One region of the Streptomyces sp. NPDC037401 genome, then DNA from elsewhere that is predicted to be linked to it. Evidence: predicted binding sites of a transcription regulator. Region 1 holds the regulator's gene; the other holds the start of a gene.
What was found. Region 1 encodes HrcA, which represses chaperone genes, less so after heat shock. Its sites were predicted from a motif close to TTNGCACTCNGNNNNNCNGAGTGCNAA; they were not measured.

Region 1 (14,040 bases):
CGTACGTGTGGTCGACGGCCAGCTCAACAAGCGCGAGCGCATCCGCATGATGTCCACCGGCGCGACCCACGAGCTGCTGGAGATCGGCGTCTCCTCCCCGGAGATGACCCCGGCCGACGGCATCGGCGTCGGCGAGGTGGGCTACATCATCACCGGCGTGAAGGACGTCCGTCAGTCCAAGGTCGGTGACACCATCACCAGCCTGCACAACGGCGCGACCGAGGCCCTCGGCGGCTACAAGGACCCGAAGCCGATGGTCTTCTCCGGTCTGTACCCGCTCGACGGCTCGGACTACCCGGACCTGCGCGAGGCCCTGGACAAGCTGCAGCTCAACGACGCCGCGCTGGTCTACGAGCCGGAAACCTCGGCCGCGCTCGGCTTCGGCTTCCGCGTCGGCTTCCTCGGCCTGCTCCACCTGGACGTGGTGCGCGAGCGCCTGGAGCGCGAGTTCGGCCTCGACCTGATCGCCACCGCGCCGAACGTCGTCTACCGCGTCGTGATGGAAGACGGCAAGGAAGTCACCGTCACCAATCCGAGCGAGTTCCCCGAGGGCAAGATCTCGGACGTGTTTGAGCCGGTCGTGCGCGCCACGATCCTCGCGCCCAGCGAGTTCATCGGCTCGATCATGGAGCTCTGCCAGACCCGCCGCGGCACCCTCCTCGGGATGGACTACCTCTCCGAGGACCGCGTCGAGATCCGCTACACCCTCCCGCTCGCCGAGATCGTCTTCGACTTCTTCGACCAGCTGAAGTCCAAGACCCGCGGCTACGCCTCCCTCGACTACGAGCCCACCGGCGAGCAGGCCTCCAGCCTGGTCAAGGTCGACATCCTGCTGCACGGCGACAAGGTCGACGCCTTCTCCGCCGTCACGCACAAGGACGCCGCCTACGCCTACGGCGTCCGCCTGGTCGCCAAGCTGCGCGAGCTCATCCCGCGGCAGGCCTTCGAGGTGCCCATCCAGGCGGCCATCGGCTCCCGCGTCATCGCCCGCGAGACCATCCGCGCCATCCGCAAGGACGTCCTCGCCAAGTGCTACGGCGGTGACATCTCCCGTAAGCGGAAGCTGCTGGAGAAGCAGAAGGAAGGCAAGAAGCGCATGAAGATGGTCGGCTCCGTGGAGGTCCCGCAGGAGGCCTTCATCGCGGTGCTGTCCAGCGACGAATCCGGCGGCGCCAAGGGCAAGAAGTAGCCAGAACCAGCCTCCGGACAAGCAGTGACGTACGGGCCCCCATGCCGCAGCATGGGGGCCCGTTCGTTATAAAGCGGCCGCTCGCGGCCTCTTACGCACCGGGCGGACAGCCTCTAGCCTGATCACTGCTCGATGGTTACTCGCCAGTTAACCCACGTCTCACCGCGTGGTCCGGAGGATGTCGTGAGCGACACACAGACCTTGATCGAGAACCGCCCGCCCTCCGTGGCGGCCCTCTTCCTTGAGCGCGTCGCCGCCACCCCGGACGCGGAGGCATACCGGTTCCCCGTCCCCTCGGCCTCGGGCCAGGGGCCGGACGACTGGAAGTCGCTGAGCTGGGGACAGGCCGCGGAGCGCGTGTTCGCCGTCGCCGCCGGCCTGATCGACCTCGGCCTCGGGTCCGAGGACCGGGTCGCGCTGGCGTCCAACACGCGGGTGGAGTGGATCCTCGCCGACCTCGGCGTCATGTGCGCGGGCGGGGCGGTGACGACGATCTACCCGAGCACCAACGCCGAGGAGTCGGCGTTCATCCTCTCCGACTCCGCGAGCAGGGTGCTCATCGCCGAGGACGCCGCACAGCTCGCCAAGGCGCGCGAGCGCCGCGCCGACCTGCCGGGCCTCACCCACGTCGTGGTCATGGACCCGGCCGGTGCCGAGCCCGCCGAGGGCGACCCCGAGGGCTGGGTGCTCACCCTCGCCGACCTGGAGGCCCGCGGCAAGGAGTACCTCGCCAAGCACCCGGAGAGCGTGAAGGAGCGCATCGCCGGCATCACCTCCGGCCAGCTCGCCACCCTGATCTACACCTCCGGTACGACGGGCCGCCCCAAGGGCGTCCGCCTCCCGCACGACAACTGGTCGTACATGGCAAAGGCCATGGCCGCCACCGGCCTGATCGGTCCGGACGACGTCCAGTACCTGTGGCTGCCGCTCGCGCACGTCTTCGGCAAGGTCCTGACCTCCGGCCAGATCGAGGTCGGGCACGTCACCGCCGTCGACGGCCGCGTCGACAAGATCATCGAGAACCTGCCGGTGGTCCAGCCGACCTACATGGCCTCCGTCCCGCGCATCTTCGAGAAGGTCTACAACGGCGTCGCGGCCAAGGCGCGCGCCGCCGGCGGCGCCAAGTACAAGATCTTCCAGTGGGCCGCCGGGGTCGCCCGCGAGTACGCGAAGGTCTCGCAGGACAACTTCCGACGCACCGGCACCGCCTCGGCGCCCTTCGGCCTGACCGCCAAGCACAAGGTCGCCGACGCCCTCGTCTACTCCAAGCTGCGGGCGGCCTTCGGCGGCCGGCTGCGCGCCGCCGTCTCGGGCGCCTCGGGCCTGTCCCCCGAGATCGGCTACTTCTTCTCCGGCGCGGGCATCCACATCCTCGAGGGCTACGGCCTGACCGAGTCCAGCGCCGCCAGCTTCGTCAACCCGGGCGAGGCGTACCGCACCGGCACCGTCGGCAAGCCGCTCCCCGGCTGCGAGGTCCGCATCGCCGACGACGGCGAGATCCTGCTGCGCGGCCCCGGCATCATGGAGGGCTACCACGGCCTGCCGGAGAAGACCGCCGAGGTGCTGGAGTCCGACGGCTGGCTCCACACGGGCGACATCGGCGAGCTGTCCGCCGACGGCTACCTGAAGATCACCGACCGCAAGAAGGACCTGATCAAGACGTCGGGCGGCAAGTACGTCGCACCGGCCGAGGTCGAGGGCCAGTTCAAGGCGGTGTGCCCGTTCGTCTCGAACATCCTGGTGCACGGCGCCGACCGGAACTTCTGCACGGCCCTGATCGCGCTCGACGAGCCCGCCCTGCTGGCCTGGGCGAAGGACAACGGGCTCGAGGGCAAGTCGTACGCCGAGGTCGTGGCCGCCCCGCAGACCCGCGAGCTGATCCAGGGCTACGTCGACACCCTGAACGCCGGTCTCCAGCGCTGGCAGACGATCAAGAAGTTCGCGCTGCTGCCGCGTGACCTGGACGTCGAGCACGGCGAGCTGACCCCCAGCCTCAAGCTGAAGCGGCCGGCGGTCGAGCGCGAGTACAAGGCCCTCATCGACGAGATGTACACGGGCACCCGCGAGGCCTAGCCACCGCGGACGGTCCGGTGCCGCCGGGCAGTGCGGGAGAATGGCCCCATGCCTTCCGTACTGCCCGATGGTGAGCCCATGCCCGACGACGGGGCACTGCCCGCACACGCCCTGGCGGGCGCGGGGGACCGGCCGCTCGGGTTCTACCTGCACGTCCCGTACTGCGCCACGCGCTGCGGGTACTGCGACTTCAACACCTACACCGCGACCGAGCTGCGCGGTACGGGCGGCGTCCTGGCCTCCCGGGACAACTACGCCGAGACGCTCGTCGACGAGATCCGGCTGGCCCGCAAGGTGCTCGGCGACGACCCCCGCGAGGTCCGCACGGTCTTCGTCGGCGGCGGCACGCCCACCCTCCTGCCCGCGGCCGACCTGGTGCGGATGCTGGCCGCCGTGCGGGACGAATTCGGGCTGGCGCCCGACGCCGAGGTGACCACCGAGGCCAATCCGGAGTCGGTCGACCCGGCGTACCTGGCGGAGCTGCGCGCCGGCGGCTTCAACCGGATCTCCTTCGGCATGCAGAGCGCCCGGCAGCACGTCCTGAAGGTCCTGGACCGCACGCACACCCCCGGGCGCCCCGAGGCGTGCGTCGGCGAGGCCCGTGCGGCGGGCTTCGAGCACGTGAACCTCGACCTGATCTACGGCACCCCGGGCGAGTCCGACGACGACTGGCGGGCCTCCCTCGACGCCGCGCTGGGCGCCGGCCCCGACCACGTCTCGGCGTACGCGCTGATCGTGGAGGAGGGCACGCAGCTGGCCCGCCGGATCCGGCGCGGCGAGGTCCCGATGACGGACGACGACGTCCACGCGGACCGTTACCTGATCGCCGACTCGGTGCTCGCGGAGGCGGGGTACCACTGGTACGAGGTCTCGAACTGGGCCACCTCCGAGGCCGGCCGCTGCCTGCACAACGAGCTGTACTGGCGCGGGGCGGACTGGTGGGGCGCCGGCCCCGGCGCCCACAGCCACGTGGGCGGCGTGCGGTGGTGGAACGTGAAGCACCCCGGCGCGTACGCCGCCGCGCTCGCCGAGGGCCGCTCGCCCGGCGCGGGCCGCGAGCTGCTGGCGGCGGAGGACCGGCGCGTCGAGCGGATCCTGCTGGAGCTGCGGCTGCTGGAGGGCTGCCCGCTGTCCCTGCTGGCGCCGGCCGGACTCGACGCGTCACGGCGCGCGCTGGCCGACGGGCTGCTGGAGGCGGGGCCGTACGAGGACGGGCGGGCCGTGCTGACGCTGCGCGGGCGGCTGCTGGCGGACGCGGTGGTCCGGGACCTGGTGGACTGAGGGGGCTCCGCCGCCGCGCCCCCTTCCCCGGGGCTCCGCCCCGGACCCCGCGCCTCAAACGCCGGCGGGGCTGGGGGGTACCGGGCCGGCGTCCGGCGGCGCCTCAAACGCCGGCGGGGCTGGGGGTGCGCCGGGCGGGGCCGGGCCGGCCTCCGGGGCGGGCCTGGGTTGTCTCAGGACGGGGCCGTGACGAAGTCGATCAGTTCTTCCACACGGCCCAGGAGGGACGGCTCCAGGTCCTGGTACGTGTGGACGCGGGACAGGACGTGCTGCCAGGCCGCGCCCGTGTTCTCCGGCCAGCCCAGGGCCCGGCAGACGCCCGTCTTCCAGTCCGTGCCGCGGGGGACGGACGGCCAGGCGGCGATGCCCAGCGAGGACGGCTTCACGGCCTGCCAGACGTCGATGTAGGGGTGGCCCACGACCAGGACCTCGGGGTGCACCACCGAGGCCGCGATGCGGGACTCCTTCGAGCCCGGGACCAGGTGGTCGACCAGCACGCCCAGGCGCGCGTCCGGGCCGGGGGCGAACTCCGCGACGATCTTCGGGAGGTCGTCGACGCCCTCCAGGTACTCCACGACCACGCCCTCGATGCGCAGGTCGTCGCCCCACACCCGCTCGACCAGTTCCGCGTCGTGGCGGCCTTCCACGTAGATCCGGCCCGCGCGGGCCACCCGGGCCCGGGCGCCGGGCACGGCCACCGAGCCCGAGGCCGTGCGCAGCGGCGCGGCCGGGGCGCGGGACGGGCGGACCAGGGTCACCACCGCGCCCTCCAGCAGGAAGCCCCGCGGTTCCAGGGGGAAGACGCGGCGCTTGCCGAAGCGGTCCTCCAGGGTCACGGTGCCGCCCTCGCAGGCCACCACCGCCCCGCAGAAGCCGGTGCCCGCCTCCTCGACGACCAGGTCGGTGTCCGCCGGCACCTGCGGCACCGGCCGGGCGGCGCTGCGCTTCCAGGGCGGGGTCAGGTCGGGTGAATACTCGCGCATTCGGACGACACTAAGGAGGGCCGCCGGTTCAGGAAGGCGACACGCCGAAGCGCTCGGCCAGTGTGGCGCGTTGCGCACGGACGAAAGTCGCATCCACCACCGCACCGTGCCCCGGCACGTAGACGGCGTCCTCGCCGCCCAGCGAGAGCAGCCGGTCGAGGGCGGCCGGCCACTGCCTCTTCACGGCGTCCAGCCCCGCTTGCGGCTCGCCGGACTCCTCCACGAGGTCGCCGCAGAACACCACCTCGCGGCTGCCCGGTACGAACACCGCCAGATCGTGCCGGGTGTGCCCGGGGCCGACGTTCGCCAGCAGCACCTGCACGCCGCCCAGCTCCAGCGTCCACTCGCCCGAGACCAGGTGGCGGGGCGGGATCAGCAGCTCCGTCGACTCGGCGGCCTCCTCGGCCGCCAGCCCGTGCCGGACCGCGCTCTCGCGGAGCAGCTCGCGGCCCGTCATCAAGGAGGAGTCCAGGCCCACCGCGCCGAACACCTCGGCCCCCGAGAAGGCCGCGGCACCCAGAACGTGGTCGAAATGTCCGTGCGTGAATGCGATATGGGTCACGCGCCGACCCGCCATCCGCTCCGCCTGGGCGCGGATCTCGGCGCCCTCGCGGACGCACGATCCCGGGTCGATCAGGAGCACGGAGTCGTCTCCCACCACCAGTCCCACCGTGCAGTCCCACACCGGGAGCCGTCGCCGGCCGGTGCGACCGGTCAGCCCTTCCCAGCCTGCCTCTTCCCAACGGACGTCCATGCGGCGACGCTACCCTGACGGGCCGCCCTTGCTAGGGGCGTACCTCCCCGCCGTACACTGACCGGGGGATCTCTGGCACTCGTACGCCCCGAGTGCCAGTCGGAACCGGATCCGGTACGGCAGCGGAAAACGAACAGGCATCACAGCTGGAGGTGTGCGCGGGTGCTCAGCGAACGCAGACTCGAGGTGCTGCGCGCCATCGTCCAGGACTACGTCGGGACGGAGGAGCCGGTCGGCTCCAAGGCGCTCACCGAGCGCCACAAGCTCGGCGTGTCGCCCGCCACCGTGCGCAACGACATGGCGGTGCTGGAGGACGAGGGCTACATCGCCCAGCCGCACACCAGCGCCGGACGCATCCCGACCGACAAGGGCTACCGGCTCTTCGTCGACAAGCTCGCGGGCGTCAAGCCGCTGTCCACTCCCGAGCGCCGGGCCATCCAGAACTTCCTGGACGGCGCCGTCGACCTCGACGACGTGGTCGGGCGCACGGTGCGGCTGCTCGCGCAGCTGACCCGGCAGGTGGCCGTGGTGCAGTACCCGTCGCTGACCCGTTCCACGGTCCGCCACGTGGAGCTGCTCGCGCTCGCGCCCGCCCGGCTGATGCTCGTCCTGATCACGGACACGGGCCGGGTCGAGCAGCGGATGGTCGACGCGCCTGCGCCGTTCGGCGAGACCTCCCTCGCCGACCTGCGGGCCCGGCTCAACAGCCGGATCGTCGGCCGCCGGTTCGCGGACGTGCCGCAGCTCGTCCAGGACCTGTCGGAGTCGTTCGAGCCGGAGGACCGGGCGACCGTCCAGGTCGTGCTCGCCACGCTCCTGGAGACCCTGGTCGAGGAGACCGAGGAGCGGCTGATGATCGGCGGTACCGCCAATCTCACCCGCTTCGGACACGACTTCCCCCTGACGATCAGGCCGGTGCTGGAGGCCCTGGAGGAGCACGTCGTGCTGCTCAGGCTGCTCGGCGAGGCCAACGAATCGGGCATGACCGTACGCATCGGGCATGAGAATGCCTACGAAGGACTGAACTCCACGTCCGTCGTCTCGGTCGGCTACGGTTCGGGCGGCGAGGCAGTCGCCAAACTCGGCGTGGTCGGACCGACCCGCATGGACTACCCCGGAACGATGGGAGCGGTACGCGCAGTGGCACGTTACGTCGGACAGATCCTGGCGGAGTCGTAAGTGGCCACGGACTACTACGCCGTACTCGGCGTGCGCCGCGACGCATCGCAGGACGAGATCAAGAAGGCCTTCCGGAAGCTCGCGCGCGAGCTGCACCCGGACGTGAACCCCGATCCCAAGACGCAGGAGCGTTTCAAGGAGATCAACGCCGCGTACGAGGTGCTGTCGGACCCGCAGAAGAAGCAGGTCTACGACCTCGGCGGCGACCCGCTCTCGGCCTCCGGCGGCGGGGGCGGCGCGGGCGGCTTCGGAGCCGGCGGCTTCGGTAACTTCTCGGACATCATGGACGCCTTCTTCGGACAGGCCTCCCAGCGCGGTCCGCGCTCGCGCACCCGCCGCGGCCAGGACGCGATGATCCGGCTCGAGCTGGAGCTCGACGAGGCGGCCTTCGGGACCACCAAGGACCTCCAGGTCGACACCGCGATCGTGTGTACGACCTGTTCCGGCGAGGGCGCCGCGCCCGGCACCTCCGCCCAGACCTGTGACATGTGCCGCGGCCGCGGCGAGGTCTCCCAAGTCACCCGCTCGTTCCTGGGCCAGGTCATGACCTCGCGCCCGTGCCCGCAGTGCCAGGGCTTCGGCACCGTCGTCCCGACCCCGTGCCCCGAGTGCGCGGGCGACGGCCGGGTCCGCTCCCGCCGCACCCTCACGGTCAAGATCCCGGCCGGTGTGGAGAACGGCACCCGGATCCAGCTCGCGGGCGAGGGCGAGGTCGGCCCCGGCGGCGGCCCCGCCGGCGACCTGTACGTCGAGATCCACGAGCTGCCGCACCCCACCTTCCAGCGGCGCGGCGACGACCTGCACTGCACGGTGACCATCCCGATGACAGCGGCTGCGCTGGGCACGAAGTGCCCGCTGGAGACGCTGGACGGGATGGAAGAGGTCGACATCCGGCCCGGCACCCAGTCCGGCCAGTCGATCCCGCTGCACGGGCGGGGCGTCACGCACCTGCGCGGCGGCGGCCGCGGAGACCTCATCGTGCACGTCGAGGTGCAGACGCCGAACAAGCTGGACCCGCAGCAGGAGGACCTGCTGCGCCAGCTCGCGAAGCTGCGCGGCGAGGAGCGCCCGCTGGGGCAGTTCCAGCCCGGTCAGCAGGGGCTGTTCTCCCGGCTGAAGGACGCGTTCAACGGCCGCTGACGGAGCCGCCGGAAGCCTCTGATCCGGCGGTGGCGGGTTCCGTCCGGCGGACTATGCCAGACGAATGCCCCGATTCGGCCTGGTGCGGGGGACATGGCACGATGCGGTCATGTCCTCCGCGCTGAACGGTCTCTACCAGTGCCCGATCGTGCAGGCTCCCATGGCAGGCGGCGGTTCCTGCCCCGAACTCGCCGCCGCCGTCTCGGGCGCGGGCGGACTCGGCTTCCTCGCCGGCGGCTACAAAACTGCCGACGGCATGTACCAGGAGATCAAGCGGCTGCGCGCGCTCACCGGCCGCCCCTTCGGCGTCAACCTCTTCATGCCACAGCAGGCACAGGTGGACCCCGCCGCGGTCGAGGCGTACCGCGGACAGCTCGCCGGCGAGGCCAGCTGGTACGAGACCCCGCTCAGCACGGACGTGTTCGCCTGCAGCGACGACGGCTACGACGCCAAGATCGCGATCCTGCTCGACGACCCCGTGCCCCTGGTCTCGTTCACCTTCGGCTGCCCGGACCCCGCGACGCTCGCCGCGCTCGGGCGGGCGGGCACCCGTACCGTCGTCACGGTCACCTCGGCCGAGGAGGCGCGCGCCGCGCAGGCCGCCGGGGCGCACGCCGTGTGCGTGCAGGGGATCGAGGCGGGCGGCCACCAGGGCACCCACCGCGACGACCCCCAGGCCGACGGCACCGGTTTTGGACTGCTTCCGCTCGTGGCGCAGGTACGCGAGGCCGTCGCGCTCCCGATCATGGCGGCGGGCGGGCTGATGCGCGGCGCGCAGATCGCCGCCGTGCTCGCCGCGGGCGCCGAGGCCGCCCAGCTGGGCACGGCCTTCCTCGTCTGCCCCGAGTCCGGCGCCAACTCCCTGCACAAGCAGGCGATGACGGACCCGCTGTTCGTCCGCACGGAGCTGACCCGGGCCTTCTCGGGCCGCCCGGCGCGCGGACTGGTCAACCGCTTCATGCGCGAACACGGCCCCTATGCTCCGGCCGCCTACCCGCAGGTGCATCATCTGACCACCGGGCTGCGCAAGGCCGCGGCCGAGGCGGGCGACCCGCAGGGAATGGCCCTGTGGGCCGGACAGGGCCACCGGCTGGCCCGCGCCCTGCCCGCCGGGCAGCTGGTGGAGGTGCTCGCGGCCGAACTGGCCGAGGCACAGAGTGCGTTGCAGATGAGGAGTGCGTCATGACCGCCCCCGTGTTCGTGGTCGAGAAGGTGCCCGTTGCCGGGCCCGGATTCGTCCTGGACGGTCCCGAAGGCCGGCATGCCGTTGCCGTGAAGCGGCTGGAGCCGGGCGAGGAGGTCGTCCTCACGGACGGCCTGGGCGACTGGGCGGAAGGCGTCGTGACGGCGGCCGAGGGCAAGGACCGGCTGGTCGTCGACGTCCGGGCGGCCGGCACCGAACCGGAGCCCGCGCCCCGGATCACGGTCGTGCAGGCCCTGCCGAAGGGCGACCGGGGCGAACTGGCCGTCGAGACCATGACGGAGACCGGCGTCGACGCCATCGTGCCCTGGCAGGCCTCGCGCTGCATCACGCAGTGGCGCGGCGACCGGGGCGCCAAGTCCCTGGCCAAGTGGCGCAACACCGCCCGCGAGGCCGGGAAGCAGTCGCGGCGCGTCCGCTTCCCCGAGGTCGCGGAGGCGATGTCCACCAAGCAGGTCGCCGCGCTGCTCGCCACCGCCGACCTCGCCGTGGTGCTGCACGAGGACCGAGACCTGGACAGCGGCGCGCTCGCCGCCGCCGAGCTGCCGCGGACCGGCTCGATCGTCGTGGTCGTCGGACCGGAGGGCGGTGTGTCGCCCGAGGAGCTGGCGGTGTTCGCGGAGGCCGGGGCGGGCCCGTACCGCCTGGGGCGCTCCGTCCTGCGCACCTCCACGGCCGGCACGGCCGCAGCCGCCGTCCTGCTCGCCCGCACCGGCCGCTGGTCGTAGGTCGTCGTCGGACCGGTTCCGGCCGGGCCGCAGTCGCACTCGAGAGCGGCCTGAGGCGGACCCCGTCGACCGCCGGGCGCGGGTGGGCGGGCGGCTACGATGCCCGTAGCCGATCAACGCTACGGGAGGCGAAGCCAATGGCAGGCGAACCGCAGGCAGACTGCCTGTTCTGCAAGATCGTCAAGGGGGACATCCCGGCGACCGTCGTGCGCGAGACGGAGACCACGGTCGCGTTCCGCGACATCAACCCGCAAGCCCCCACCCACGTCCTCGTGATCCCCCGGGCGCACTACCCGGACGCCGCCTCGCTCGCGGCCGCCGAGCCCGCCCTCGCCGCGGACGTGCTGCGCGAGGCCGGCGAGATCGCCGCCGCGGAGAAGGTCGACGGCAGCGGGTACCGCGTCGTCTTCAACACCGGCGCCGGCGCCGGCCAGACCGTCTTCCACGCCCACGCCCACGTCCTCGGCGGACGCGGCCTCGAGTGGCCGCCCGGATAAGCAGCCGTGTCCGTACGCGAATTCGTGGTGCTCGGGACCGCCAGCCAGGTCCCGACCCGGCACCGCAACCACAACGGCTACCTCCTGCGCTGGGACGGGGAGGGCATCCTCTTCGATCCCGGCGAGGGCACCCAGCGGCAGATGCTGCGCGCCGGAGTGGCCGCGCACGACATCAACCGGATCTGCATCACGCACTTCCACGGCGACCACTCCCTCGGCCTCGCCGGGGTGATCCAGCGGATCAACCTCGACCGGGTCCCGCACCCCGTCACGTCCCACTTCCCGGCAAGCGGGCAGAAGTTCTACGACCGGCTGCGCCACGCCACCGCGTACCGCGAGACCGTGGTGATCGACGAGGAGCCGGTCGCCGCGGACGGGGTGCTCGCGGACGGCCCCTCGTACCGGCTGGAGGCCCGGCGGCTGAGCCACCCCGTCGAATCCTTCGGGTACCGCATCACCGAGCCCGACGGCCGGCGCATGATCCCCGAGCTGCTCGCCCGGCACGGGATCGCGGGCCCGGACGTCGGCCGCATCCAGCGCGAGGGAGAGCTCGGCGGCGTCACGCTCGCCCAGGTCAGCGAGGCCCGGCCCGGCCAGAGCTTCGCGTTCGTCATGGACACCAGGCTCTGCGAGGGCGTGGACGCCCTCGCCCAGGGCTGCGACATGCTGGTGATCGAGTCCACCTTCCTCGACGCGGACGAACGGCTCGCCACCGAGCACGGCCACCTGACCGCGGGGCAGGCCGCCCGGGTCGCGCGGGAGGCGGGCGTACGGCACCTCGTACTGACCCACTTCTCGCAGCGCTACCCGGAACCGGACGAGTTCGAGCGGCAGGCCCGCGCGGCCGGCTTCGAGGGCGAACTGACCGTCGCCCAGGACCTCCTGCGGGTCCCGCTGCCCAAGCGGAGCTGAGCGCCTCCCGACGGCCGGGGCCGGCGGGAGGTGGATGAAAAGCGGGGAGACGAGAGATTCGGGAGTGATCTGAGCCACACTGTGTTTGGGTCGGTCTTGTGAGGGAAAGGCCGACGGTCTTCCTGGCGCATTTCTGGCCCTGCAGAAACGACCCCTCAGGACGGGGAACACAACGTGACCAGTCGGAACGGACAGCACCACCCGCCCCGCGTGCCCGTGGACCCGCTGAGACGGCTGCGCGCCCCGCAGGACCCCGGCTGCGACGTCTTCCTCACCGGCACGGTCTTCCTGGACATCATCTTCACCGGCCTGGACTCCGCCCCGGTGCGCGGTACGGAGTCCTGGGCCCGCGGCATGGGCTCCAGCCCCGGCGGCGTCGCCAACATGGCCACCGCACTGGCCCGCCTGGGCCTGCGCACCTCACTCGCCGCCGCCTTCGGGGACGACCACTACGGCGAGTACTGCTGGGACGCCCTGGAGCAGGGCGAGGGCATCGACCTCTCGATGTCCCGGACCATCCCCGGCTGGCACTCCCCGGTCACCGTCTCGATGGCCTACGAGGGCGAGCGCACGATGGTCTCCCACGGCCACGAGGCACCCCCGCCCGCCGGGCCGGGCCCCTTCCCGGACTGCCCGCCCCGGGCCCGCGCCGCCGTCGCCTCCCTCGAGCCCGGCCGCCAGGAGGAATGGCTCGCCTCCGCCGCCGGCCGGGGCGCCCGGATCTTCGCCGACGTCGGCTGGGACGACAGCGGGCGCTGGGACCTCGACGCGCTGCGCGGCCTGGAGCACTGCGAGGCCTTCCTGCCGAACGCCGGCGAGGCGATGCGCTACACCCGCACCGACTGCCCCCGCGCGGCCGCCCGCGCCCTGGCCGAGCGGGTGCCGGTCGCCGTCGTGACCATGGGCGCCGAGGGCTCGTACGCCGTGGACGGGCGCACCGGCGAGACGGCCGAGGTCCCCGGGATCACCGTCGAGGCCCTCGACCCCACCGGCGCCGGTGACGTCTACGTGGCCGGTTTCGTCACCGGCACGCTCGCGGGCTGGCCGCTCGCCGAGCGGCTCGCCTTCGCCGGGCTGACGGCCGCCCTGTCGGTCCAGGAGTTCGGCGGCTCCCTGTCGGCCCCCGGCTGGGAGGAGGTCGCGGCCTGGTGGCGGCAGGTGCCGCCCGAGCTGCGCGGCCGGTACGCCTTCCTGGAGGACCTGCTGCCCTCGGAGAGCCCCTGCTCGCCGCGCCCCCGCGCGGTCCCGACCATCGGCTTCCGCCACTCCGCGTGACCGCGGTCCCCGCCCCTCCGGGGGGCGGGAAAACCCCTCGGGATCGGTCCGGCGGCGTCGTACGCTTGGAAGTCACAGAGGTCGTCGAACGGCGAGACCTCATGACGGGAGGTATGTGCAGGCCACAGAGCCGGCCCATGACTCAGACACCCACGGACAGGATCCCCGCGCCGGGACAGGCACGAGCCCACTTCACCGTTCCCGCGAAGCACCCGATGGTGATGGTGCTCGGCTCGGGTGACGCCCTGTTGCGCGTGATCGAGAGGGCGTTCCCCGCCGCCGACATCCACGTGCGGGGCAACCAGGTCAGCGCGATCGGCGACGCGGCGGAAGTCGCACTGATCCAGCGCTTGTTCGACGAGATGATGCTGGTGCTCCGCACCGGGCAGCCGATGACGGAGGACGCAGTGGAACGCTCGATCGCCATGCTCCGGGCCAATGGCAGCGACGGCGGCGAGGCGGTGCAGGAAACCCCGGCCGAGGTGCTCACCCAGAACATCCTCTCCAGCCGCGGCCGCACCATCCGCCCCAAGACCCTCAACCAGAAGCGGTACGTCGACGCGATCGACAAGCACACGATCGTGTTCGGCATCGGTCCCGCCGGTACCGGCAAGACCTACCTCGCCATGGCCAAGGCGGTCCAGGCCCTGCAGTCCAAGCAGATCAGCCGGATCATCCTGACCCGGCCCGCCGTCGAGGCGGGGGAGCGGCTCGGCTTCCTGCCGGGCACGCTCTACGAGAAGATCGACCCGTACCTGCGCCCGCTGTACGACGCCCTCCACGACATGCTCGACCCCGACTCCATCCCGCGCCTGATGGCGGCGGGCA
Region 2 (15,357 bases), on a different contig from region 1:
ACATGAACTTCACCCTTCACGGCACACCGTCCCCGACCCCGCAGCAGGTCGCGGAGGCGAAGGCGGTCTTCGCGGCACAGGGCCTGACTGCCGTCTGATCATCCGATCGGAGTACCCGTAAGATCCATATAACGGGCCGAAACGGTACAGGCCACCTAGCGTGGTCCTGTGTCCGAGCCCTCAGAAGCAGTCGCCGCCGCACCGCCTCCGGTGCCGTCCCAGCCGCCGCCGGCCGGCCGCTCCGTCACCGCACGGGCCGCCATGGCCGGCACCGCCGTATCCCTCCTGCTCGTCATCGCCATCGTGCTGGGCAGCCGACTCCTGCGGGACTTCGACTCGGCCCTGCTGCCGTACGCCGTCGCGACGGTCTTCCTCGCCTTCGGAGTCACCTACCGCTATACGGTGTGGGTCTCCGCCCCCGGTGCACGGCGGCTGTTCAAGAAGGGCTTCGGCAGCCTCTTCTCGGCGGCCAACTTCCGCAAGGCACCCACTGCCCTGCCGAAGATGATCGCCACCTACCTGGGCTTCCAGAAGTTCCTCGGCGCCCGCTCGCACGCCCGCTGGGCCGCCCATCAGATGATCTTCTGGGGCTGCATCCTGGCCGCGCTGATCACCTTCCCGCTCACCTGGGGCTGGTTCACCTTCACCTCGGGCAGCGGCTCCGGACCCGGATACGAGATGCGGATCTGGGGCATCAAGGTGCTCGGCTTCGACTCGCTGAACGTCCTCGGCTGGCTGATGTTCCACGGCCTGGACGTCGCCGCCGTCCTGGTCATCCCCGGCGCCTCGTACTTCCTGTGGCGCCGGATGAAGGACCGCGGTGCCATCACGGGCCAGCGGTTCGCCTACGACCTGCTGCCGCTGATCCTGCTGATCGTCATCTCCGTGACGGGACTCCTCCTCACCTTCTCGTCGATCTTCCTGCACGGCGGCGGGTACGAGTTCCTGGCGATCCTGCACATGGTCTCGGTCGTCTTCACCCTCATCTACATCCCCTTCGGGAAGTTCTTCCACATCGTCCAGCGGCCCGCCGCCGTCGGCATGCAGCTGTTCAAGTACACGGCCCGCCAGGACGAACAGGTCTTCGCCTGCAAGCGCTGCGGCGAGCCCGTCGACACCGCGCCGTACGTGGAGAACCTGCGCGGCACCATGCGCGACCTGAAGCTCGACTTCGACGAATGGGCCGAGTACTGCCCCCGCTGCAAGCGCGTGCTGCGCGGCAACGCCTACCTCAGCCACGTCAAGAAGGGCTTCAAGTGACCGCCGCCCTCCAGTCGCCGCCCCCGTCACAGCCCCTCCCCATCGACCCCTCCATCGCCCCGCCCGGGACCCGCAACTTCCGTGATGCGGGCGGGATCCCCGCCGACCAGTGGCACGCCGACCAGAACGGCGAGACGCTCGTCCCCACCCACTGCTGCTTCTGCGGCGTCCAGTGCGGCATGTACCTCCGCGTCGACCGCGGCGGCAAGGTCTTCGGCGTCGAACCCCGCAACCACGACATCAACCGGATGCGGCTGTGCCCCAAGGGCATCAACGCCTACCAGCAGGTCAACCACCCCGACCGGCTCACCAGTCCGCTGCTGCGCCGCTCCCGCGACGAACCCTTCCGCGAGGCCTCCTGGGACGAGGCGCTCGACTTCACTGTCTCCGAGGTCAAACGCATCCAGGAGCAGTACGGGCGTGACGCCTTCGGGATGCTCGGTGGCGCGAGCCTCTTCTCCGAGAAGACGTATCTCGTGGGGAAGTTCGCCCGCGTCGCGCTCAAGACCCGGCACGTGGACTACAACGGCCGGCTGTGCATGGTCAGCGCCGCGGGCGCGAACAAGCTCGCCTTCGGCATCGACCGGGCCGGGAACCCCTTCTCCGACATCCTCCTCAGCGACTGCCTGCTGATCGCCGGGTCGAACGTGGGCGAGTGCTTCCCCGTGATGACCCAGTACCTGTGGGGAGCCCGGGACCGGGGGGCCACCCTGATCGTGGTGGACCCGCGCGAGACCGCCATCGCCCGCACCGCCGACATCCACGTCGCCCTCAAGCCCGGCACCGACGCCGCCTTCTTCAACGCCGTCCTGCACGTGGTGGTCAAGGAGGGCCTGGACGACGAGGCGTACGTCGGCGCCCACACCACCGGCTGGGAGGAGGTCCGCGACAAGGTCGCCGAGTACCCGCCCGAGCGCGCCGCCGGGATCTGCGGGATCCCCGCCGAGCAGATCGTCCAGGTCGCCCGGACCTTCGCCGGCGCCGAGAGGGCGATGGCCTGGCACGCCCGGGGCATCGAGCACCACTCCCAGGGCGTCGAGAACTGCCTCACCGTCATCAACCTGTGCGTCGCCACCGGCAACATCGGCAAGCCCGGCGCCGGATACGGCACCATCACCGGCCAGGGCAACGGCCAGGGCGGCCGTGAACACGGCCAGAAGGCCGACCTCCTCCCCGGCGGCCGCTCGATCACGAACGAGGAGCACCGCCGGCAGATCTGCGAGATCTGGGGCATCGAGGAGTCCGAGCTCCCGCCCGCCGGCACCTCCATGATGGAAATGGTCTGGCAGATGCAGCGCCGCGAGATCCGCGGCCTGATCGGCGTCTGCAACAACCCCTTCGTCTCGCTGCCCAACTACGCAGTGGTCAAAGAGGGGTACGACGCCACGGAGTTCCACGCCCAATTCGACTTCTTCCTTTCCGAAACCGCGGCCAACGCCCACGTGGTCTTCCCCGTCACCACCTGGGCCGAGGACGAAGGCGTGATGGCCAACGCCGAAGCCCGGGTGGTCAAGCACAACAAGGCCCAGGAGCCGCCCTCCGGCGTCCGCACCGACACCTGGGTGCTCTGCGAACTCGCCAAGCGCCTCGGTGCGGGGGACAAGTTCGACTTCCCCGGCTCCCGCGAGGTGTTCGAGGAGCTGCGCATCGCCTCGGCGGGAACCGTCAACGACTACTACGGCATCACCTACGACCGGCTGGAGGAGACCGGCGGCCTCGCCTGGCCCTGCCCCTCCGTCGACCACCCGGGCACCCCCCGGCTGTTCGAGGACGGGAAGACCTACCACCCCGACGGCAAGATCCACCTGCAGGTCGTCGAATGGCATCCGCCGATGGACGCCTACACCGAGGAGTTCCCCCTCTCGCTCACCACCGGGCGCACCGTCGCGCACTTCCTCTCCGGCAACCAGACCCGCCGCCTGGGCGCACTGGTCGAACAGACCCCGCGCCCCTGGGTCGAGGTCCACCCCTCGCACGGCTTCCGCAACGGCGACCCCGTGCGCGTCGTCACCCGCCGCGGCAGCGAGGTGTTCCCCGCCCTGGTCACCGAGGCCATCCGCCCCGACACCGTCTTCATCCCCTACCACTGGCCCGTCCCGACGTCCGCGAACGCCCTGACGATCGATGCCCTCGACCCCCGTTCGAAGATCCCGGAGTACAAGGTCTGCGCCGCCCGGATCGAAGCGGCGGAACGGGTCGACGAGGTACCCCCGCCGCCCACGGCCCCCGGTCGCGAGGCCTACCCGGAGACCCAGGTGTCCCGCACCGACCCCCTGCCGCCCACGTCCTCGCAGGGCCGTGGCACGGCAGAGAGGAGCTGAGCCACCCCATGATGGGAAAAACGATCTTCATCGACCCGGGGCGCTGCATCGGCTGCCAAGCCTGCGTCTCGGCCTGCCGGGAATGCGATTCGCACCGCGGCAAGTCCATGATCCACCTGGACTACACCGAGCCCGGCCGGTCCGTCGCCTCCCTTCCCACCGTCTGCATGCACTGCGCGGACCCGGTCGCCCCGTGCGCCGAGGTCTGCCCCGCCGACGCGATCCTGGTGACCGCCGACGGTGTGGTGCAGCAGGCCGACACCACCCGCTGCATCGGCTGCGCCAACTGCGTCAACGCCTGCCCCTTCGGCGTCCCGAAGATCGACCTCCAGGCGAAGCTCCAGATGAAGTGCAACCTCTGCTACGACCGCACCGCCTACGGCCTGGCCCCGATGTGCGCCACCGTCTGCCCGACGGGGGCGCTGTTCTACGGCACCCTCGAGGAGCTCCAGGCGGAGCGCCCCGGGGTGCAGGTCGCCGACTCCTTCACCTTCGGCGATGTCGTGGTCAACACCGGTGTGGCGATGGTCGTGCCCGCCGACAAGGTGCAGTGGCCGGTGCCGGGCGGCCTCCCGGTGGTCGAAGTCAACGGGGTGGACGTCCGATGAGCGTGACCCAACAGCCCGCACCGGCGCCCGGCGGCGAGACCGGCGGCGACGAGGCACAGCAGCAGCTGCACGACCGCATCAGCGCCGACTCCCTCACCACCCGCCGCGACTACCTGCGGATCGTGGCCACCGTCTCCGGCGGACTCGCCGTCGGAGGCATCGGCGTGGCCTCCGGCATCCTGCACCGGCACGGCGACAGCGAGGAGGCGCCCCCGGCGAAGAAGGTCACCGACCAGCTCATGCCGGGGGAGTCCGTGGCCTTCCGCTTCCCGGGGGACGAGGATCGGGCCGTAGCGGTCCGGCTGCAGGACGGCACCCTCGTCGGCTACTCGGCCGTCTGCACCCACCTGGCCTGCGCCGTGCTCTGGCGCGAGGACCGCGGCAGCGAGGGCGAGCTGTACTGCCCGTGCCACGAGGGCGTGTTCGACGTCCGCACGGGCGAGGTCACCGCAGGCCCGCCGCCCCGCCCGCTCCCCAGGATCTTCCTGACCGAGGAGATCGACGGCAGTGTCTGGGCCGTCGCAACCGCCCGGTCGGGGGAGCCGGCCCAGGAAGCCCTGTGCCGGCAGTTCGGCGAATCCCGCCCCGAGATGGCCGTCAGGCTCGGCTGTCCCGGCGCGGACCGCCCGACCGAGAGCAGGCGGACATGAGCGATCCACAGGTGCCGCCGCGGCCCGACTACCAACCCGGCAGCGCCCAGCCGCGGCTCAACCGTCCGGTCCGGGAGCGCTACCCCCAGATCCGCGCGACGAGCGGCTACGGCGACCCGCGGATCCGGCACACCGGTCCGGGGCCCGGCGCGGGCAGCGAGCAGGAGCCCGAGCGCTCCTCGAAGCTGACCGCCCGGCTCGCCCTCGCGCTCACCGTGGTCGTCGGGCAGCTGTGGGCGCTGACGGTGACCGTCAACGAATGGATGCAGGGCGACACCGGCACTGCCTGGTGGGGAGCAGGATTCCTCGTCCTGTCCTTCCTCGTCGTGCTCGGTCTGTGGAGCCTCGACCCGAAGGACCGATGACCATGGCCATACGCACCAACACCGAGGCCCGGCCACACCGGGCGGACAGCTACCGTCCGGGGTCCACGATCGGCGACTGGCGCCCCGAGGACGACGCGTTCTGGCAGTCCACCGGCCGCAGGGTCGCCCAGCGCAACCTGTGGATCTCGGTTCCGGCGCTGATGCTCGGATTCGTGGTCTGGCAGGTCTGGTCGGTGACCGTGGTCAAGCTGGGCGACGTCGGCTTCGGCTTCTCCAAGTCGCAGCTCTTCTGGCTGACGGCCGTCCCCGGCATCACGGGCGGCACCTTCCGGATCCTGTACACCTTCATCGGCCCGATCTTCGGCGAGCGGAGGTTCACCGCCTTCAGCACGATCGTGCTCGTCGTGCCGATGCTGTGGCTGGGCTTCGCCCTCCAGGACACCGGCACCCCCTACTGGGAGATGGTGCTCATCGCCGCGGTGTGCGGCATCGGCGGCGCCAACTTCGCGTCCTCGATGGCGAACATCGGCTTCTTCTTCCCCAAGCGGGAGAAGGGCAGCGCCAACGGCCTCAACGGCGGCCTGGGGAACCTCGGTGTCAGCGTGGTCCAGCTGCTCGCCCCGCTCGTGGTCACCGCCGCCGTGCTCGGCGCCCCGGCCGGCGGCCCGCAGCACGACGCCAAGGAGAACACCGACATCTGGCTGCAGAACGGCGCCTTCCTCTGGGTGCCGCTGCTGGTGATCACGGCCCTGCTGGCGTGGTTCCTGATGAACGACCTCAAGGTGGCCGCGGCCCCCTTCAGCCAGCAGAAGATCATCTTCACGCGCAAGCACAACTGGCTGATGACCTGGCTCTACGTCGGGACCTTCGGCTCCTTCATCGGGTTCGCCGCCGGCCTGCCCCTGCTGATCAAGGACAACTTCGAGCCCCAGGGCTACCAGGCCACCACCTACGCGTGGATCGGCCCCTTCATCGGCGCGCTGATGCGCTGGGCGGGCGGCTGGCTGTCGGACAAGATCGGCGGTGCCAGGGTCACCCTGCTGTCGTTCGTGGGCATGGCGGCCTCCCTGGTCGTCGTGATCTTCGCGCTCCCCTCGGGATCCGATCAGGGCAGCTTCTGGACCTTCTTCACCGGCTTCCTCGCCGCCTTCTTCTTCTCCGGACTGGGCAACGGCTCGACCTTCCGCCAGATCCCCGTGATCTTCCGGGACCAGCACGCCCGCGCCGCCGAGGGGAAGGGGCCCGAGGCCCAGGCCGCGGCCCTCAAGCAGTCCGAGATGGAGGCCGGCGCGGTCACCGGCTTCTCCTCCGCCATCGCCGCCTACGGCTTCTTCTTCATCCCGGCGATGTTCGCGAACTTCCACGTCACGAGCGCGCTGTGGTGCTTCATCGTCTTCTACGCCACGTGTCTTGCGGTGTGCTGGTGGTTCTACGCCCGCAAGGGCGCCGAGGCACCCAGCTGACCCCGCCCGGCCCCCGCCGTACCCTGGAGGCATGAGCACCGCCCCCACCCCCGGACCGCGCCCGTCGAAGCACGACTCCCGGCCGAAGCCCGCGCTGGACTTCGACGATCCGCTGGACAGGCAGTCCGCGGACGATACGGACCGAGGGTGGGGCGAGCGGCCTCCCGCCGGCAGCGACAGTGCGGCCGACTTGGCGCGCTTCCTCGACGAGAAGCCGCCGCACCACCTCTGAGTCAGCTCGTGGCCGGGCGGTCCTGGGACCCCGCGCCACCGCCCTCGGCGTTGCGCTGCGCCACCAGAGCGTCCCGGATCTCCTTGAGGACCTCCAGCTCGGTGATCTCCATGGTCTCCTGCACGCCCTCCTTGGCCCTCCGGCGGGCTTCCACCTTGGCCAGGTACTTCGCCATCGGCAGCACCATCAGGAAGTACACGACCGCGGCCGTGATCACGAAGCTGAGCGTCGCCGCGAGCACCGAACCCCACATGATGGGAACACCCGAGACGACATCGCCGGAGGCGTTCGTCTCGCACGGGTCCTTCAGGCAGGACGAGTAGTTGTTCAGGTCCTTGGTCCCGATGGCGCCGACCAGCGGGCTGATGATGCCCTTCACGATGGAGTTCACGATGTTCGTGAACGCGGCACCGATGACGACGGCCACCGCCAGGTCGACCACGTTGCCGCGCATCAGGAAGGCCTTGAAGCCCGCCAGGATGCTCTCCTTCTTCTTCTCGCTCACTACTGAGCCTCTCTTCACGTGTGTCACATCGGCAGCAGGACACGGAGCCAACGGTTCCGAAAACTACGGCAGTCCGGGTGAGAGCTGTCCAATCGGCCCCCGCGTTCAGCTGACTTGACCGTGCGCGCGTGCGAATCAACACAGCGTCACCGCCAGTCGGGACACCGCGCCCGCACCCACCAGCGTCCGCGCGGTCTCGCGGGGCACGGACAGTACGACCAGCGCCCCGCCGTCCCCAACGCCCGTGTCCGCCCGCGGCACTTCGGCGACCAGAGCCGCCACCGCCACCACCCGGGTCCGGCCCGCGTCCGTGCCGGCGCCGCCCGCGGCCACCACGTCCACGCGGTCCCCGCGCCGCAGCAGCCGCACCGTCGCCGCGTCCGCGATCCGCACGGGCGCGGACACGAGCCGCACCGCGGCGGCAGGCGGCGCGGCAGCCGGCGGCGGGGGCGGTGGCTCACTGCGCGAGGCCTGTGCCTCGGGCCCTGCTGCCGCCAGGGCGGCCGCAGCCACCGCGAGCCCAGCCGCCGTCACCCGCCGCCTGCGCCGGACCGCCCTGCGCAGCCGGTCCCCGCCCCGCCCCACCCGGAGCGGGGCGAAGTCCGGGACCCCGCGGGGCGGCGGACACGGAGACGAGGGAGGCGGCGTAACCGCAGATGCGGAGGAGGCAGTAGCAGCAGGGGAAGCGGAGGAAGCGGGCGAGCCGGAGGAAGAAGAGGAGGAGAAGGGGGAGGAGGGGAATCGAGGAGTCGTGCCGGACATGCCGACCACCGCCCGTCGTGAAGGGGTTCGGAGTCCGGACCCGTCGCCCGGACACCCCTCACGATCCGCGACCCCCCACGATCCCGCTCGCGCCTGTGGATGACCCCCAGCCTGTGGAAACCACCCTCACCCCCCAGGGCTACGGAAGCTCGATCCCCAGGTCCCAGCCGTCGTGCGCGTGCGTGCACAGGCAGGCGCGCGCCTCCGTCGCCGGCAGCGCCGCCACCGCGTCGAAGAGCACCTCGCGCAGTCGGCCGACGTTCTCGCCGAACACCTTCAGCACCTCGGTGTGCGACACGCCCTCACCGGTCTCCGCGCCCGCGTCCAGGTCCGTGACCAGCGCCATCGAGGTGTAGCAGAGCCCCAGCTCACGGGCGAGCACCGCTTCCGGGTGGCCGGTCATCCCGACCACGGACCAGCCCATCGCCGCGTGCATCCGCGACTCGGCGCGGGTCGAGAACCGCGGACCCTCGACGACCACCATCGTGCCGCCGTCCACCGGCTCCCAGCCGCGCCCGCGCGCCGCCCCCATCGCCGCCGCCCGCCCGACCGGACAGTACGGGTCCGCGAAGGTGGTGTGCACGACGTTCGGAACCGTGCCGTCCGGCAGCGGCTCCCCGTCGAAGAAGGTCTGCGTGCGGTTCTTCGTACGGTCGACCAGCTGGTCCGGCACCAGGAGGGTGCCCGGTCCGTACTCGGCCCGCAGGCCGCCCACCGCGCACGGCCCCAGCACCTGGCGCACGCCGACCGAGCGCAGCGCCCACAGGTTCGCCCGGTAGTTGATCTTGTGCGGCGGGACCTTGTGGCTGCGTCCGTGGCGGGGCAGGAACGCGATCTGGCGCCCGGCGAGCTCACCCAGGAAGAGGGAGTCGCTGGGGGCGCCGTACGGAGTCTCCACCTGGAGCTCCGAGACGTCCTCCAGGAAGGAGTAGAAACCCGAACCGCCGATTACGCCGATCTCTGCGTTCACCATGTGTCCCACCCTAGGTCGTGTCGTCGCACGGACATGCGAAGGGCCCCGCTGCCGGGTGACGGCTGCGGGGCCCTTCGTGAAGCTGTCGGCGCGCTCAGGCGGCCGGAGTGCTGCTCGGCGCCGGGGCGGCCGGAGCGGGGCTCGAAGCAGCCGTCGACGTGGTCGAGGCCGGCTTCGAGGCGGGAGTGCTGCTGGACGACGCGCCACGGCTGTCGTTCCGGTAGAAACCCGAGCCCTTGAAGACGATGCCTACCGCGGAGAACACCTTCTTCAGGCGTCCCTTGCAGTTCGGGCACTCGGTCAGAGCGTCATCGGTGAACTTCTGCACCGCCTCGAGGCCTTCGCCGCACTCGGTGCACTGGTACTGGTAGGTCGGCACGAATTTCCTCCTGGCACTCTCACTCAATGAGTGCTAACGACGCTCCATGGTGACGTATTCCGCCGGATCAGTCCACCGTCACCGGCACGCGGTGACCGATGCCACGCTCGGCCGCCGGCTTCGAGCGGCGCTCGAGCGAGGCCCGGGGGGAGTTCCCGGGAGCCTTCGGCGCACTGCTCCCCGCAGCCTTCGGACCGGTCTTGGCGGCGGTCTTCGCGGCAGTCTTCACGCCGGGCTGCGCAGCATTCTTCGCGACAGCCTCGGGGGCGTCCCCGGCGGCGGCGTGCGCGCCCTGCTCCGCAAGCTCCAGCGCCTCCGCGAGCTCCGGCGACTCCGCCGGCTCCGATGCGTCCGAGGCCTCCGACGAAGAGCCGACGATCCGGCTCGGGGCCTTCGGCGCCAGCCGCGAGCGCAGCGCGAGCACCGTGGCCAGCGCCAGCACGGTGGCCCCCAGCGGCACCAGGAACCCGGCGCTGGAGCCGTGCGCGTCCGTCAGCCGCCCGGCCGTGGTGACGGCGGCGGCCTGCCCGAAGGCGACCGCACCCGTCAGCCAGGTGAAGGCCTCGGTGCGCGACGCGGCCGGAACCAGCCGCTCCACCATCGTGTAGCCCGTGATCAGGGCCGGAGCGATGCACAGACCAACGACCAGGCCCAGGGCGCCCAGCAGCACCGTGGAGTGCACGGCCCACAGGACGGAGGCGGCAGCGGTCAGACCGATGTACCCGAGGATCAGGCGGCGGCGCGGGCCGATCTTCCAGGCGATGGCACCGCAGGCGATGCCCGCGATCATGTTGCCCGCGGCGAAGACGCCGTAGAGCAGGCCGTTCGCGCCGGGGTTGCCGATCTCCTCGGAGAAGGCGGCCAGCGACACCTGCATGCCGCCGAAGACGGCGCCGATGCCCAGGAAGGCCACGATCAGGACGCGCACGCCCGGGACGGACAGCGCGGAGGCGTGTCGCTCACCGGCGGCGGCGGAGCGGCCCACGGGCTTGGGCTGCGTACCGCGCTGCGCGGCGAACAGCAGGCCGCCCAGCAGGGTCAGCGTGGCCTCGGTGATCAGACCGGCCGAGGGGTGGATCTGGGTGCACAGGAAGGTCGCGAGCACCGGGCCCACGACGAAGGTGAACTCGTCCGTCACGGACTCGAAGGCCGCGGCCGTCGGCAGCAGCGCCGCGCGCTCGCCCTCCAGGCGGGCGGCCCAGCGGGCCCGGACCATCGGGCCGACCTGCGGAACCGAGGCGCCGGCGGGCACGGCGGCCAGCGCCAGCGCCCACAGCGGGGCGCCGAGCAGCGCGAGCGCGGTCAGGGCGCTCACGGCGGCGGAGTGCGCGAGGACGACCGGCACCAGGACGGAGCTCTGGCCGAAGCGGTCGGCCAGCTTGCCCATCTGCGGGGCGAACACGGCCATGGAGACGCCGGTGACGGCGGCGACGATGCCGGCGCTGCCGAAGGATCCGGTGGTGTGCTGGACGAGCAGGACGATGCTGATCGTCAGCATGGCGAACGGCTGCCGGGCGGCGAACCCCGGGAGAAGGAAGCTGAGGGCACCGGGCGTGCGCAGCAGTTGCCCGTAGCCCGCTCGGGACTTGTCGGTCGTGACCGCGGATGTCACGGCCTGGCCTTTCTGCCGCCTGGTAGAGCTCCCGTCTGCGGACGGTGCAGGCCTTGTGAGCCGCACCCGTACTACGGAGCCCCGAGAGCTGTCCTCATGCGCCGAACCGAGTGATACCTGGGCCACCCACTGCGGGAGGGGGCCACGGCCGCCGAGCGGTCGCGCCAGCTCTGCGTCAGGCAGAGTTGGTCGATTGGTGTGCCTTCATGGTACAGGGAAAGCCTCGAGGCGCACCTGTGATTACAGCGACAGGCGGTGGCTTCACCTGCGTTTAACGAGTCCTTCGTCTTCCAGGACCTCTGGAGCCCGGATTACCCGCACTCCGGCCGTTGTGCCCTCCTTCACCCGTGCCCAGCCATCCGGCCAGCTTTCCGCCCCGCGCCACGGCCCTCAGCCGCGCCTCGGCGGCGTCCCGCACCGGGTCCGTGGCCACGACGAGCAGCTCGTCCCCGCGCCGCAGCACCGTCGAGGGCAGCGGTACGAAGCTCTGCTCGTCGCGCACGACCAGGGTCACCGAGGCGCCCGGGGGCAGCCGCAGCTCGCTGACCTCGACGCCGTGCATGCGCGAGGCCTCCGGGATGGAGAAGGAGAGCAGGTGGCCGCGCAGCTTCTCCAGGGGCGCCGACTCGATGCCGAGGTCGGTGGGCGCCCGGTCGGTGCCCAGCTCCAGCTTGCGGGCCACCCAGGGCAGGGTCGGCCCCTGGATCAGCGTGTAGACGACCACGAGCACGAAGACGATGTTGAAGACCCGTTCGCTGCCCTCGATGCCGGACACCATCGGGATCGTGGCCAGGATGATCGGTACGGCGCCGCGCAGGCCGGCCCACGACATCAGGGCCTTCTCCCGCCAGGGCACCCGGAACGGCAGCAGGCTGACGAACACCTCCAGCGGCCGGGCGACCGTCGTCAGCACCAGGCCGACCAGCACCGCGGGCCAGAAGTCGTTCACGAGCTCGTGCGGGGTGACCAGCAGGCCGAGGAGGACGAACATCCCGATCTGGGCTATCCAGCCGAGCCCGTCGGCGAAGCCCCTGGTCGCGGGCCAGTGCGGCAGCTTCGCGTTCCCCAGCACCATCGCGGCCAGGTAGACGGCGAGGAAGCCCGAGCCGTGCGCCAGCGCGCCGGCCGCGTACGCGACCACGGCGATGGCCATCACGGCGATCGGGTACAGGCCGGAGGCGGGCAGGGCCACGTGCCGCAGCCCGTACGCGCCCAGCCAGCCGACCGTGAGGCCGACGGCGACGCCGATGGCCAGTTCCAGGGCGATCTTGCCCACCAGGACGTACCACTCGTCGACCGGGCCGACCGTGGCGAAGGCGACGACGAGGATCACGACCGGGGCGTCGTTGAATCCGGACTCCGCCTCGAGGACGCCGGTCACCCGGGACGGCAGCGGGACCTTGCGCAGGACGGAGAAGACCGCCGCCGCGTCCGTCGAGGAGACGACGGCGCCGATGAGCAGGGCCTGCCGCCATTCCAGCCCGACGAGGTAGTGGGCGCCCGCCGCCGTCACGCCGACGCTGATCGCGACGCCGAGCAGCGACAGGGCGATCGCCGCGGGCAGCGCCGGTCTGATCTCTTTCCACTTCGTCCCCAGACCGCCCTCGGCAAGGATCACGACCAGCGCCGCGTAGCCGATGACCTGCGTGAGCTCGGCGTTGTCGAAGACGACGTTGCCGATCCCGTCCTGCCCGATGGCGACCCCGATGCCCAGGTAGATGAGCAGGCTGGGGAGGCCGCTGCGCGAAGAGACGCGCACGGCGGCCACGGCGATGAGCAGGACGAGCGAGCAGATCAGCAGAAGCTCGTTGAGCTGGTGGACGGTCAGCGGGCGGCCCTTTCCCTTGAAGTGGTCTGCAGGATGCCGGATCGTTCCTGCAAGACGGGTCGGGGGAGACTCGAGGGGGAGACCGCCCCGACGGCAAGTACTTTCGTTACCTTACCTAATCTTTGACGATTCCTTGACGTCCTTGTCACATTGTGAAACGCCTGTTCGACGTAGTCCCTGACACCGCGTCCGAATGGGGTGGACGCTGCGCCTATGGTTGCTCCCAGCACTCCAGGACCACCCTGCCCCCTCGAAGGACAGCGATGCCCGCGAACGAATCCGTCCCCTCCGCCAAGAAGAAGGGACGACGCGCCCGTCTGATCGTGCTCATCCTGGTGCTGGCGCTCGTCGCAGGCGTCGGCTACGGGGCATGGTGGAGCGTCGGCAGCGTCCGCGCCTCCTTCCCCCAGACCACGGGCGAGATTCAGCTCGAAGGCCTGTCCGGGCCCGTCGAGGTCAAGCGCGATGCCCACGGCATCCCGCAGATCTACGCGGCGAGCGACCAGGACCTCTTCCGCGCCCAGGGCTTCGTCCAGGCACAGGACCGCTTCTGGGAGATGGACGTCCGCCGCCACATGACCTCCGGCCGGCTGTCGGAGATGTTCGGCAGCGGCCAGGTCGAGACCGACGCCTTCCTGCGCACCCTCGGCTGGCGCCGGATCGCGCAGACCGAGTACGACTCCAAACTCTCCCCGGAGACGAAGAAGTACCTCCAGGCCTACGCCGACGGTGTCAACGCGTACCTGAAGGGCAAGACCGGCAAGGACCTCTCGGTCGAGCACGCCGCCCTCAAGCTGAGCAGCGACTACCGGCCCGAGCCGTGGAGCCCCGTCGACTCCGTGGCCTGGCTCAAGGCCATGGCCTGGGACCTGCGCGGCAACATGCAGGACGAGATCGACCGCTCGCTGATGACCAGCCGCCTGACCAAGGCGCAGATCGACGAGCTCTACCCGCCGTACCCCTTCGACCGGAACCGCCCGATCGTCGAGGGCGGCTCCGTGGACTCCTCCGGGAAGTACGTGCCCCAGGGCGCCGAGGGTTCGGAAGGCTCCTCCGGCGACGGATCGGGTTCCTCCAGCGGCATCAGCGCCCAGGGCGGCACCGGAAGCGTCCTCAAGACGCAGCTGAGCGCCCTCTCCAAGACCCTCGACGAGATCCCGGCCCTGCTCGGCCCGAACGGCAGCGGCATCGGCTCGAACTCGTGGGTGGTCTCCGGCAAGTACACCACCACCGGCAAGCCGCTGCTCGCCAACGACCCGCACTTGTCCCCCCAGCTGCCGTCGGTCTGGTACCAGATGGGCCTGCACTGCCGCAGCGTCTCGGCCCAGTGCCAGTACGACGTCTCCGGCTTCAGCTTCGCGGGCACGCCCGGCGTGATCATCGGCCACAACCAGGACATCGCCTGGGGCATGACCAACAACGGCGCCGACGTCACCGACCTCTTCCTGGAGCAGGTGACCCCCGAGGGCTACCGCTACGACGGCAAGGTCCTCCCCTTCACCACCCGTGAAGAGGTCATCAAGGTCGCCGGCGGCGAGAGCAAGACGATCACCGTGCGGACCACCAACAACGGCCCGCTCGTCTCCGACCGCAGCGACGAGCTCGGCACCGTCGGCACCCGCGCCCCCGTCAGCGCGGCCGCTCCCGACCGCGGAGCCGGCTACGCCGTCGCGCTGCGCTGGACCGCCCTGGACCCGGGCAAGTCCATGGACGCCGTCTTCAGGCTCAACCGCGCGAAGGACTTCGACGGCTTCCGGGCCGCGGCCCGCGACTTCGAGGTCCCCTCGCAGAACCTGATCTACGCCGACAGCAAGGGCCCCCACGGCAACATCGGCTACCAGATGCCCGGCAAGATCCCGCTGCGCGGCACGGGCGACGGCCGGATGCCCGCCCCCGGCTGGGATTCGAAGTACGCCTGGAAGGGCGCGAAGAACGGCTCGGCCAAGGGGTGGATCCCGCAGGACGAGCTGCCCTGGGACTTCAACCCCGAGCGCGGGTTCATCGTCACCGCCAACCAGGCCGCGGTCCAGAGCGGCGAGGGCAAGTACCCGCACACGCTGACCACCGACTGGGGCTACGGCGCCCGCAGCCAGCGGATCAACGACCTCATCGAGGCGAAGATCAAGGACAGCGGCAAGATCTCGACCGACGACATGCGCACCATGCAGACGGACAACAGCAGCGAGATCGCCACGCTGCTCGCCCCCGTCCTGTCGAAGATCCGGATCTCGGACCCCGACGTCCGCGAGGCGCAGAAGCTCCTGGAGGGCTGGAACTACACCCAGGAGCCCGACTCCGCGGCCGCCGCGTACTTCAACGCCGTCTGGCGCAATATCCTCCGGCTCGCCTTCGGCAACAAGATGCCCAAGGAACTGCGCGTCGAGGGCAGCTGCCTCTACGTCCGCGCCGCGGGCAGCAGCGGCCCGGCCGACGACCTG

Region 2: the regulator HrcA is predicted to act here: its motif matches at 9,490-9,516, upstream of ACZ7H1_RS14325 (FmdB family zinc ribbon protein).

The regions. Positions count from the first base shown of each region.
Region 1 is NZ_JBVJWO010000007.1:138,942-152,981, reverse strand. Features, by position in the region: gene lepA (translation elongation factor 4) at 1-1,189, shown strand, start outside; gene ACZ7H1_RS09025 (AMP-dependent synthetase/ligase) at 1,373-3,262, shown strand; gene hemW (radical SAM family heme chaperone HemW) at 3,311-4,543, shown strand; gene ACZ7H1_RS09015 (DUF3097 domain-containing protein) at 4,717-5,526, opposite strand; gene ACZ7H1_RS09010 (MBL fold metallo-hydrolase) at 5,555-6,280, opposite strand; gene hrcA (heat-inducible transcriptional repressor HrcA) at 6,443-7,459, shown strand; gene dnaJ (molecular chaperone DnaJ) at 7,460-8,599, shown strand; gene ACZ7H1_RS08995 (nitronate monooxygenase) at 8,709-9,785, shown strand; gene ACZ7H1_RS08990 (16S rRNA (uracil(1498)-N(3))-methyltransferase) at 9,782-10,528, shown strand; gene ACZ7H1_RS08985 (histidine triad nucleotide-binding protein) at 10,666-11,025, shown strand; gene ACZ7H1_RS08980 (ribonuclease Z) at 11,032-11,937, shown strand; gene ACZ7H1_RS08975 (PfkB family carbohydrate kinase) at 12,148-13,212, shown strand; gene ACZ7H1_RS08970 (PhoH family protein) at 13,350-14,040, shown strand, end outside.
Region 2 is NZ_JBVJWO010000011.1:201,341-216,697, reverse strand. Features, by position in the region: gene pflA (pyruvate formate-lyase-activating protein) at 1-98, shown strand, start outside; gene ACZ7H1_RS14375 (MFS transporter) at 169-1,260, shown strand; gene ACZ7H1_RS14370 (molybdopterin oxidoreductase family protein) at 1,257-3,581, shown strand; gene ACZ7H1_RS14365 (4Fe-4S dicluster domain-containing protein) at 3,590-4,189, shown strand; gene ACZ7H1_RS14360 (Rieske (2Fe-2S) protein) at 4,186-4,839, shown strand; gene ACZ7H1_RS14355 (DUF6755 family protein) at 4,836-5,204, shown strand; gene ACZ7H1_RS14350 (NarK family nitrate/nitrite MFS transporter) at 5,207-6,628, shown strand; gene ACZ7H1_RS14345 (hypothetical protein) at 6,660-6,860, shown strand; gene mscL (large conductance mechanosensitive channel protein MscL) at 6,862-7,365, opposite strand; gene ACZ7H1_RS14335 (hypothetical protein) at 7,501-7,770, opposite strand; gene ACZ7H1_RS14330 (S-methyl-5'-thioadenosine phosphorylase) at 8,267-9,100, opposite strand; gene ACZ7H1_RS14325 (FmdB family zinc ribbon protein) at 9,195-9,479, opposite strand; partial or broken gene ACZ7H1_RS14320 (MFS transporter) at 9,853-11,091, opposite strand; gene ACZ7H1_RS14315 (potassium/proton antiporter) at 11,363-12,919, opposite strand; gene ACZ7H1_RS14310 (penicillin acylase family protein) at 13,183-15,357, shown strand, end outside.